DNA from 4 places in the Streptomyces sp. NPDC058464 genome. Region 2 is predicted to be linked to each of the others. Evidence: riboswitches for the same ligand, from Rfam matches in the RefSeq annotation. Region 2 holds a riboswitch; each other region holds the start of a gene.
The links. A riboswitch is a leader RNA that binds a small molecule or an ion and turns the genes downstream of it on or off. The one in region 2 is predicted to bind S-adenosylmethionine.
Positions count from the first base shown of each region.

Region 1 (2,194 bases), on a different contig from region 2:
TCGTGCGGCGCACGCTCCCGGTGGACGAGCCACTCCACTTCGACCCCGACGGTCCGCGGCGGGCCCGTCTTGAAACAGATTCCCTCGACCAGCGCCTCCGCCTCGTGCTCGGTGACAGCAGGACCATCAACGCCGCACTCCGGTGAAACCGACATCCGCGGGCCTCCTGAGCCGCCTCAGGGCCGTCGGGGATCCGACGTCCGGTACCCGTACCGCCGTGCCTGTTGCCAGAGTCCGCCGTCCCGCCCTGTCATGACAAGGGCGCACTTTCCAGACGACTGGGCATTCGGCAACCCGCAGCGGGCAACTCGGAACGTCCCCGGCCACACCCGGCCCTCCGGCCGTCGCTCGACAGGGTTCGGCGGAGCCGACGGGGAGGTCCGGTGCGGTGCGGGCAGGCGCGGAGCCGGTGACGCGGGCGGGGCGAGCGACGTCGAAGCACACGCCGCCGGGTGCGTCCACCAGGCGTCCCGGCACGTGAGACGGCTCCGTGTTGTCAAATGGGGCGCCGGGCCGGGGCATTGACGTACGACAAAACCGATCCGTACGATCGCCAACGGCATTGAGTGTCAGCGTCAAGCCCTGGCTCGCTGACCGGCAACCCTCCCGCGCGGTGGGGTGCTCCAGGTGAAAGCCCGGCGGGATCACCGACGACTCCCGCAAGCGCGTGGCCCCCTGACGGGGCCGGAGACGGGGAGGAGTGGCATGCGGCACGGCGACGACCCTGCGGTCTCCCTCACCGACGCCACGGCGTACTCCAGGCTCTCGCGCCGGCGCCACATCGACCTCAAGCGCTCGACCAGCTGCCTCTGTCGGGTCTGACCGGCCCGCCTGCCGCCGGCTGACCTCCGTCACCGGCCACGGCTCCTTCGCGCCGTCCTGCCCCGGGCCACCGGTTCTCGGTGTCGTCCGTCTGCCATCCCCTTTGTCTCTGCACAGCGCTTCCCCGGCCGGGGCGGATCCGGCCAGGGTCGCACGCCCCTGCACGCCCTGCACGCCCTGCACGGCTGTGCCCCGCGCCCGTAGCCCGGCACCCCGTGCCTTGGTGACACGAGTAGGAGAACTCCCTCCGTGACAGCACTTCCGGCTTTCAGACCCTCCCGATGGGCGCCGCTGGCCGCGCTCCTGACCAGCAGCGTCCTGCTGACCGCGTGCGGTTCTGGCGGCGACGCCTCCGGCGGCGGAAGCGGCCCGGCGAAGTCCGGCGGCACCCTGACCTTCGCGGTGGGCTCCGACGCCGGCTGCGTGGATCCGCAGCAGGTCGGCAGCAACGACACCATCTACTCGGTGCGGCAGATCGTGGACTCCCTGACCGACCAGGACCCGAAGACCGGCAAGATCGTGCCGTGGCTCGCCAAGAGCTGGGACATCAGCGCCGACGCGACGACGTTCACGTTCCACCTGCGGTCCGGGGTCACCTTCAGCGACGGCTCGAAGCTGACCGCGCAGGTGGTCAAGGACAACTTCGACGCGGTGCCGGAGCTCGGCGCCCTGGGCACCCTCGCCGAGGGCTACCTGAGCGGCGTCAAGAGCACCACCGTGGTCGACCCGCTCACCGTCAAGGTGGCCTTCAAGCTGCCCAACGCCCAGTTCCTGCAGGCGACTTCGACCCACTCGCTGGGCATCGAGTCCTCGGCGAGCGTCAGGAAGAGCCCGCAGCAGAAGTGCAGCGACGGAGTGGTGGGGTCCGGGCCGTTCGTGCTCAAGCAGTACGTGCAGAACCAGTCGATCACGCTGGACAGGCGGACCGGGTACGACTGGGGCTCCTCGCTCTGGTCGAAGAAGGGCGAGGCCTACCTGGACAAGCTGGTGTTCAAGGTCGTCCCCGAGGCGGGGGTGCGGGCCGGCAGTCTCCAGTCCGGGCAGGTGGACGCCATCAGCAGCGTCGGCAAGGCCAACGAGGCGGCGCTCAAGGGCGGCCAGGTCACCCTCCAGAGCCGGGCCAACCCCGGTGTGGTGTTCGGTCTGGGGCTCAACAACGCGCGGCCCCTGCTGAAGGACGTGAAGGTGCGCCAGGCGATCCTGGCCGCCGTCGACCGGAAGCAGATCGCCGACACCGTCTTCCCCACCGGTACCCAGCCGGCGACCAGCATCCTCGCGCACACCACGCCCGACTACAGCGACCTGTCCACCGACCTGGCCTTCGACGCAGCCAAGGCCAAGTCCCTGCTGGACGAAGCCGGTTGGAGGGCCG
Region 1 covers NZ_JBHXMA010000018.1:142,887-145,080, forward strand. The annotation lists gene egtA (ergothioneine biosynthesis glutamate--cysteine ligase EgtA) at 1-155, opposite strand, end outside; SAM riboswitch class IV at 559-672, shown strand; gene ACFWPQ_RS23955 (putative leader peptide) at 706-822, shown strand; gene ACFWPQ_RS23960 (ABC transporter substrate-binding protein) at 1,072-2,194, shown strand, end outside.
Region 1: it holds a riboswitch for S-adenosylmethionine, as region 2 does, so the genes downstream of both, ACFWPQ_RS23955 (putative leader peptide) here and thrC (threonine synthase) in region 2, are expected to answer to the same signal.

Region 2 (2,194 bases):
CGGTACGAAGGCGTCACGCCACCCGGTGCGCGGCCGGTACTTAGGCGTCACGCCACCTTGCGTTCGGCGTACTCCGCGATCTCCGCCATCGGCGGCCGCTCCTCCGTGTCCACGGAGTACGTGCGCGGTTCGAAGCCGTCCTCGCCCCGTTCGAACTGGGTGAGGGAAGGGCGGATCAGGTGGCCGCGGGCCAGTCGCAGCTGGGCCGTGCGGTAGATCGCGGCGGACATCCGGCCGAGGGCCTGGCCGTCCTGGTGGCGGTGCTTGCGGACCCCCACGTCGACCTGCGCCAGCGCGTTGAGCCCCACCAGGTGCAGGGCGTCGACCAGCATGCCCAGCTCCACGCCGTAGCCGACCGGGAAGGGGAGCTGTTCGAGGAGCGAGCGGCGGGCCGCGTACTCGCCGCCGAGCGGCTGCACGAAACCGGCCAGCTGCGGCCAGTGCATGTTCAGCAGCGGGCGGGCCATCAGCTCGGTGACCCGGCCGCCCTGTCCGGCGGCGCCGCCGAGCGGGCGGTCGTACATCGCCTTGACCAGGTCCACGTCCGGGTCGGTGAGGAGCGGGCCGACGATGCCGGTGACGAAGTCGGAGGAGAAGTCCCGCAGGTCGGCGTCGATGAAGCAGACGACGTCCCCCGAGGTGACGAGCAGCGAGCGCCACAGCACCTCGCCCTTGCCGGGGACGGCCGGGATGCGGGGCAGGATCTCGTCGCGGTGCACGACACGGGCGCCGGCCGCCGCGGCGACGGCCGCCGTGCGGTCGGTGGAGCCGGAGTCGACGACCACGATCTCGTCGACGAGCGGCACCTGCTGCATGAGGTCGTGGCGGATGATCGCGACGATGTCGCCGACGGTCTCCTCCTCGTTGAGCGCGGGCAGCACGACGCTGACCGTCTGCCCGGAGGACCGTTTGGCGGCCATGATCTTGTGCAGGGGGCGGTCGGTTACGGACCAGGAGCGGGTGGCCAGCCAGCGCTCGGCTTCTTCCAGCACGGTCAGCGGCTCCTCACTGTCACGGTCACACGACGAGGTGTGATCCATCTCGCGGTTCGGACGACTCTCTCAACTGTCCTGGCCTTCGGTTACAGTCTTGAACAACGCCGATGACCATCGCATGTCCTGGGGTCACCCGGCGTTGACAACCACATACCGCTCATCCAGAGGGGCAGAGGGAAACGGCCCGTTGAAGCCCCGGCAACCCTCCAGTCGGTTCTCGTAGATCGCCGATCAGTGTCGATCGCTCGCGAGGCTCCCGGCTAGGGAAGGTGCCAAATCCGTCTCACGGCGAAATGCGTCGTGAGGAAGATGAGGAGAAAGGGCCTCGCCTCACATGGCTGTGCAGACTGTTGCAAGCACCACCGATTCCACCGTAGACCTCGGCCCCGCCGCTGCCCTGAGCTGCCGCGAGTGCGGTCACCGGGTGCCGCTCGGCCCGGTGTTCGCCTGCGAGGAGTGTTTCGGCCCGCTGGAGATCGCGTACGACTTCTCGGCCTACGAAACCGAGGAGCTCCGCAAGCAGATCGAAGCGGGTCCCGCGAACATCTGGCGCTACGCGCCGCTGCTGCCCGTCCCCGCGGACGTGGCCACCAAGCCGAACATCAACCCCGGCTGGACCAAGCTCGTCAAGGCCGACAACCTGGCCAAGGAGCTGGGCGTCACCGGCGGCCTGTACGTGAAGGACGACTCCGGCAACCCGACGCACTCCTTCAAGGACCGCGTCGTCGCCCAGGCCGTCGAGGCCGCCCGTGCCTTCGGCTACACCACCCTCTCCTGCTCCTCCACCGGCAACCTGGCCGGCGCGGTCGGTGCCGCCGCCGCCCGGGCCGGCTTCCGCTCCTGCGTGTTCATCCCGCACGACCTGGAGCAGGGCAAGGTCGTCATGGCCGCGATCTACGGCGGCGAGCTCGTCGGCATCGAGGGCAACTACGACGACGTGAACCGTTTCTGCTCCGAGCTGATCGGCGACCCGGCCGGCGAGGGCTGGGGCTTCGTCAACGTCAACCTGCGGCCCTACTACGCGGAGGGCTCCAAGACCCTGGCGTACGAGATCTGCGAGCAGCTCGGCTGGCAGATCCCGGACCAGCTGGTCATCCCGATCGCCTCCGGCTCGCAGCTCACGAAGATCGACAAGGGTCTGCAGGAGCTGATCAAGCTCGGTCTCGTCGAGGACAAGCCGTACAAGATCTTCGGTGCCC
Region 2 covers NZ_JBHXMA010000013.1:192,624-194,817, reverse strand. The annotation lists gene ACFWPQ_RS19590 (glucosyl-3-phosphoglycerate synthase) at 48-992, opposite strand; SAM riboswitch class I at 1,150-1,311, shown strand; gene thrC (threonine synthase) at 1,330-2,194, shown strand, end outside.

Region 3 (2,194 bases), on a different contig from region 2:
CGTGCGGTACGACCACTTCGCGCCGTCGGCCACCAGTTCCCGTACCGCCGTCACGAAGCGCTCGACATGCTCGTCCGGCGTCCCAGCGCCGAAGCTCACGCGGATGGCGTTGAGGGACTTCTCGCCCGGTGCCGCCTCCGGTGCCCCGCACTCGCCCTGGGTCTGCGGGTCGGACCCCAGCAGCGTCCTGACCAGCGGGTGGGCGCAGAAGAGGCCGTCGCGGACGCCGATGCCGTGCTCGGCGGAGAGGGCGGCGGCGAAGTGGGAGCTGTTCCAGCCGTCCACCACGAAGCTGATCACGCCGACGCGGGGGGCGTCGTCGCCGAAGAGGGAGAGGACCCGGACCTCGGGGACCTCGGCCAGCCCCGCCCGCACCTTCTCGATCAGGTACCGCTCGCGGGCGACCAGCGTGTCGAAGCCGGCCTCGGTGAGCGCCTTGCAGGCGGAGGCGATGGAGTAGGCGCCGATGACGTTCGGGGAGCCCGCCTCGTGCCGCGCCGCGCTCTCGTGCCACTCCACGGCCACTCCGCCGTCCTCGCGCCGGGTGACCTTGCGGCTGGCGCCGCCGCCCGCGAGGTAGGGCTCGGCCGCCTGCAGCCAGTCGGCGCGGCCGGCGAGGACGCCGGAGCCGAAGGGGGCGTACAGCTTGTGGCCGGAGAAGGCGACCCAGTCGACGTCCAGGTCCCGGACGGACACGGGGTGGTGCGGGGCCAGCTGGGCGGCGTCCAGGACGATCCGGGCGCCGTGCGCGTGCGCGGCGGCCGCCAGCTCGCGGACCGGCCACAGCTCGCCGGTGACGTTGGAGGCACCGGTGACGCAGACCAGGGCCGGGCCGTGGCCCTCCTTGTCGGACACGGTGCGGTCGGCGAGGGCGCGCTCCAGGGTCTCGACGGCCTGCCGCGGGGTGCGGGGCGCGTCGAGGTAGGTGACCCGGGCGTCCTTCCAGGGGAGCAGGCTCGCGTGGTGCTCGGTCTCGAAGACGAAGACCTGGCAGCCGGCGGGGAGGGCGCGGGCCAGGAGGTTCAGGGAGTCCGTCGTCGAGCGGGTGAAGACCAGCTGGTCGTCGGGGCGGCAGTCGAGGAACTCGGCGACGGTCGTCCGGGCGTTCTCGAAGAGGTCGGTCGAGAGCTGGGAGAGGTAGCCGGCGCCGCGGTGGACGCTGCCGTAGTAGGGCGCGTACGCCGCCACGTCGTCCCAGACCCGCTGCAGGGCGGGGGCGCTCGCCGCGTAGTCGAGGGCGGCGTAGGCGACCTCGCCACCGGTGACCAGCGGGACGGTGACATCCCCGCCAAGAACGGGCAGAGGGGCACAAACGGACTGGGCGGAGGCAACGGTGGAGACGGACATGGCGGAACTCCCGTGAGAGGCAAGGCGGAATCGCCGTGCGAGCGCGCGGACGAGCGCGGCTCCAGCACGGAGAAAAAGGAAAAGGGGATGCGGAGGCGGGGCTCTGCGGCCCTATCGCATTCGCTTGCTCACGGGAGACTCCTCGACGACCAGGACCCCTGGTGTACGAGGGGTCCGCGCTTGCCGTGGACCTCGCTGCCCACGGCCTGGTCTTCACCCGGGGCACCCCGCCACGGACGGAGGGTTGCCGGACAGTCGGCCGGGGCCTCATGACTGTCACTCATGACCTGGAAAGAAACGTAGGTGAAGTGATCGCCGACGCGCAACTCCTGTCCGGATGACGGGACACCGCCAGGACCCGACGCCGGTCCGGCACCGCCGGGAAGGCCGTGTGTGGTTGCGCGACGGCGCGGTCCGGCGATGCCGAACCGCGCCTCGGCCACCTGACCGCGCCGCCCCTACCTGTTCGTCGCCGCCGCCCAGCGCTCCAGCGCCCGCTTGGCCGCGCCCGAGTCGATCGACTCCGCAGCCTTGTCCATGCCCGCCCGGAGTTGCTCGGCGAGCGTCCCGGCGCCCGGGTCCAGGGCCACCAGGGCGGCCGCCGAGTTCAGCAGCACCGCGTCCCGTACCGGCCCCTGCTCGCCGTCCAGCAGCCTGCGGGCGACCTCCGCGTTGTACGACGGGTCGCCGCCGCGCAGCGCCTCCACGGGGACCAGGTCGATGCCGACGTCACGGGGGTCGAAGGACTCCTCCGTGACCTTGCCGTCGCGGACGATCCAGACGTGGGACGTGGCGGTCGTCGTCAGCTCGTCGAGGCCGTCGTCGCCGCGGAAGACCAGGGCGGAGT
Region 3 covers NZ_JBHXMA010000042.1:54,597-56,790, forward strand. The annotation lists gene ACFWPQ_RS40510 (aminotransferase class V-fold PLP-dependent enzyme) at 1-1,347, opposite strand, end outside; SAM riboswitch class IV at 1,519-1,635, opposite strand; gene trpD (anthranilate phosphoribosyltransferase) at 1,806-2,194, opposite strand, start outside.
Region 3: it holds a riboswitch for S-adenosylmethionine, as region 2 does, so the genes downstream of both, ACFWPQ_RS40510 (aminotransferase class V-fold PLP-dependent enzyme) here and thrC (threonine synthase) in region 2, are expected to answer to the same signal.

Region 4 (2,194 bases), on a different contig from region 2:
GGGTCGGCGGCAGCGTGCGGGTGGCGCCCCGGGCGTAGTACCGCTCGACGTAGAACTGGATCACGGAGACGACGCTGGTCAGGATCAGGTACCAGACGGTCACCACCAGGAGCAGCGGCACGATGTCGCCGGGGTAGGTGGAGCCCATGCTCTGCGCGGAGCCGAACAGGTCGAGCAGGGAGACGTAGAAGACCAGCGAGGTGCTCTTGATCAGGCCGATCAGCTGGTTGACGTAGTTCGGGGTGATCGACCTGAGCGCCTGCGGGAACACGATCTTCCGGAACTGGTAGCCCTTGGGCAGGCCGAGTGCGGCGGCCGCCTCGTGCTGGCCCTGGTCCACGGAGAGGATGCCGCCGCGGACCACCTCGGCGGCGTAGGCGGCCTCGTTGAGGCTGAGGCCGATGACGGCGACGACCATGTCGGTGGCGAGCTTCGACTCGTCGAAGGAGAAGAAGGCCGGCCCGAAGGGGACTCCGATGCTCAACGTCTTGTACAGGGCGCTGAAGTTGTAGAGGAAGAGCAGGACCACGATGAGCGGTATGGAGCGCAGCGCCCAGACGTACGTCCAGCTGACCGCGCGCAGCACCGGGCTCCTGGAGAGCCGGGCCAGGGCGAGCAGGATTCCGCCGAGGAGGCCCAACACCGCGCTGTAGGCGGCGACTTCGAGGGTGATGACCAGTCCGTCGAGGATGGTCGGCCGCAGGAACCAGTAGCCGAAACGGTCCCACTGGTAGAAGGGGTTGGTCGCCAGTCCATGGGCGAACTGGACGACGAGGACCAGGACGACGGCGGTGGCTATCCATCGTCCGGGCCTGCGCAGCGGGAGAACTCGCTGTGCGGCGAGGGGCTTTGACGGTTCATCGGCTGCAGGGGGCGCCTCGGGGGCGGCGATCGTGGCGCCTGGGGGTTCACTCATGGCGGGCTCCGGCGGAGTCGGACGCCCACGTGTCCCACGGCGGAGGCCGCGCACCGGGCCGTGTTCGGGCACGGCGCGGTGCGCGGGGGCGCGCGGGCACGGGGGCTGGGCGGACGGCGGCACACCGGGCGGCCGGTGTCTCGACGGGGACGCTGGGGTGCGGAGCTGCGGGAAACCGGCGGAAAGGCCTGGTCAGACCCGACAGCGGGCACAGCCCGGTGCGGTACACGCGCTACACAGGGCGCTGTTGACACGGAGCAGGTCGACGGCGCGGTCGGCGACGAGCGGGCTCGGGTACGGGCGTACGCAGCCCTCGGCGCGGCGCTGGGCCGTCCTGGAAGCTGCGTACATGTCCGTCACCTGTCACTGTCGTGCCGGCCCCGGGGGGCCTCGCGCTTACCGAATCGTCGCTTGCCGAAACGTCGTCGGTCCGGTCGTCACCTGGGGCACCCCACCGCGATGCGAGGGTTGCCGGTCAGCAAGCCAGGGCTTGACGCTGACGCTCTTGACCGTTCTGGTCCGTAAGTAACGCAGTTGCCCGAACGAATGTCAACGCCTGTCCGACTGGCGAAACGGTTCGGGCCGCTCTCACCTGCGCGGAACGCCGGGAGCGTCCGCCGCGTGACCCGCCCAGTCCAGGATCTGGACAGCCGCGCCGGCGGCCTCCAGGCCCTGGCAACGGCCGTGGTGGCGGCGGGCGATGCCGTCGAGGTCGAGGTGGGCGCCGAAGGCCGGGTGGGCGGCCAGCCGCCGGGCGTAGGCCCACAGCACCGGGTGGCCGGCGATGGCGTGCACGGCGGCGGCGTCCAGGTGGTTGCGGTGCACGGTGTCGAGTTGCACCAGGGTCACCCACAACTCGATGTCCGCGGCCGTGAGTTGACCCCCGACCAGGAACTCCACACCGGTCAGCCGGCGCTCGAGACCGTCCAGGGCGGTGAGCAGCACCTCGAGCGCCTCCGGGTCGCCGCCCTCGCGGCCGACCCGCTGGGCGGCCTGCTCGATGTCCTCGGCGCAGAGCCGCTCGACGGCCTCGATCTCGGCCTCGGCACCGCACGGGTAGAGCCGGGCGACGCCGTCGCCGAAGTGCTGGTCCAGGTCGCGCAGGATGTCCCGGCTGTGGGTGCTGACGATCCGTCCGGACCAGTCGTCGCTGAACACCGGCGCGAGTGCCGGTCCCGAGTAGTGGTGGGCGCTGGCCTCGTACAGCGGGCGCAGTGCCGGGTGGCTGCCGTCGGGACAGTCCGGGACGGCGGGCAGGAAGGTGACCGGACAACAGTC
Region 4 covers NZ_JBHXMA010000009.1:69,856-72,049, reverse strand. The annotation lists gene ACFWPQ_RS14620 (amino acid ABC transporter permease) at 1-916, opposite strand, end outside; SAM riboswitch class IV at 1,304-1,427, opposite strand; gene ACFWPQ_RS14615 (glutathione S-transferase C-terminal domain-containing protein) at 1,505-2,194, opposite strand, start outside.
Region 4: it holds a riboswitch for S-adenosylmethionine, as region 2 does, so the genes downstream of both, ACFWPQ_RS14620 (amino acid ABC transporter permease) here and thrC (threonine synthase) in region 2, are expected to answer to the same signal.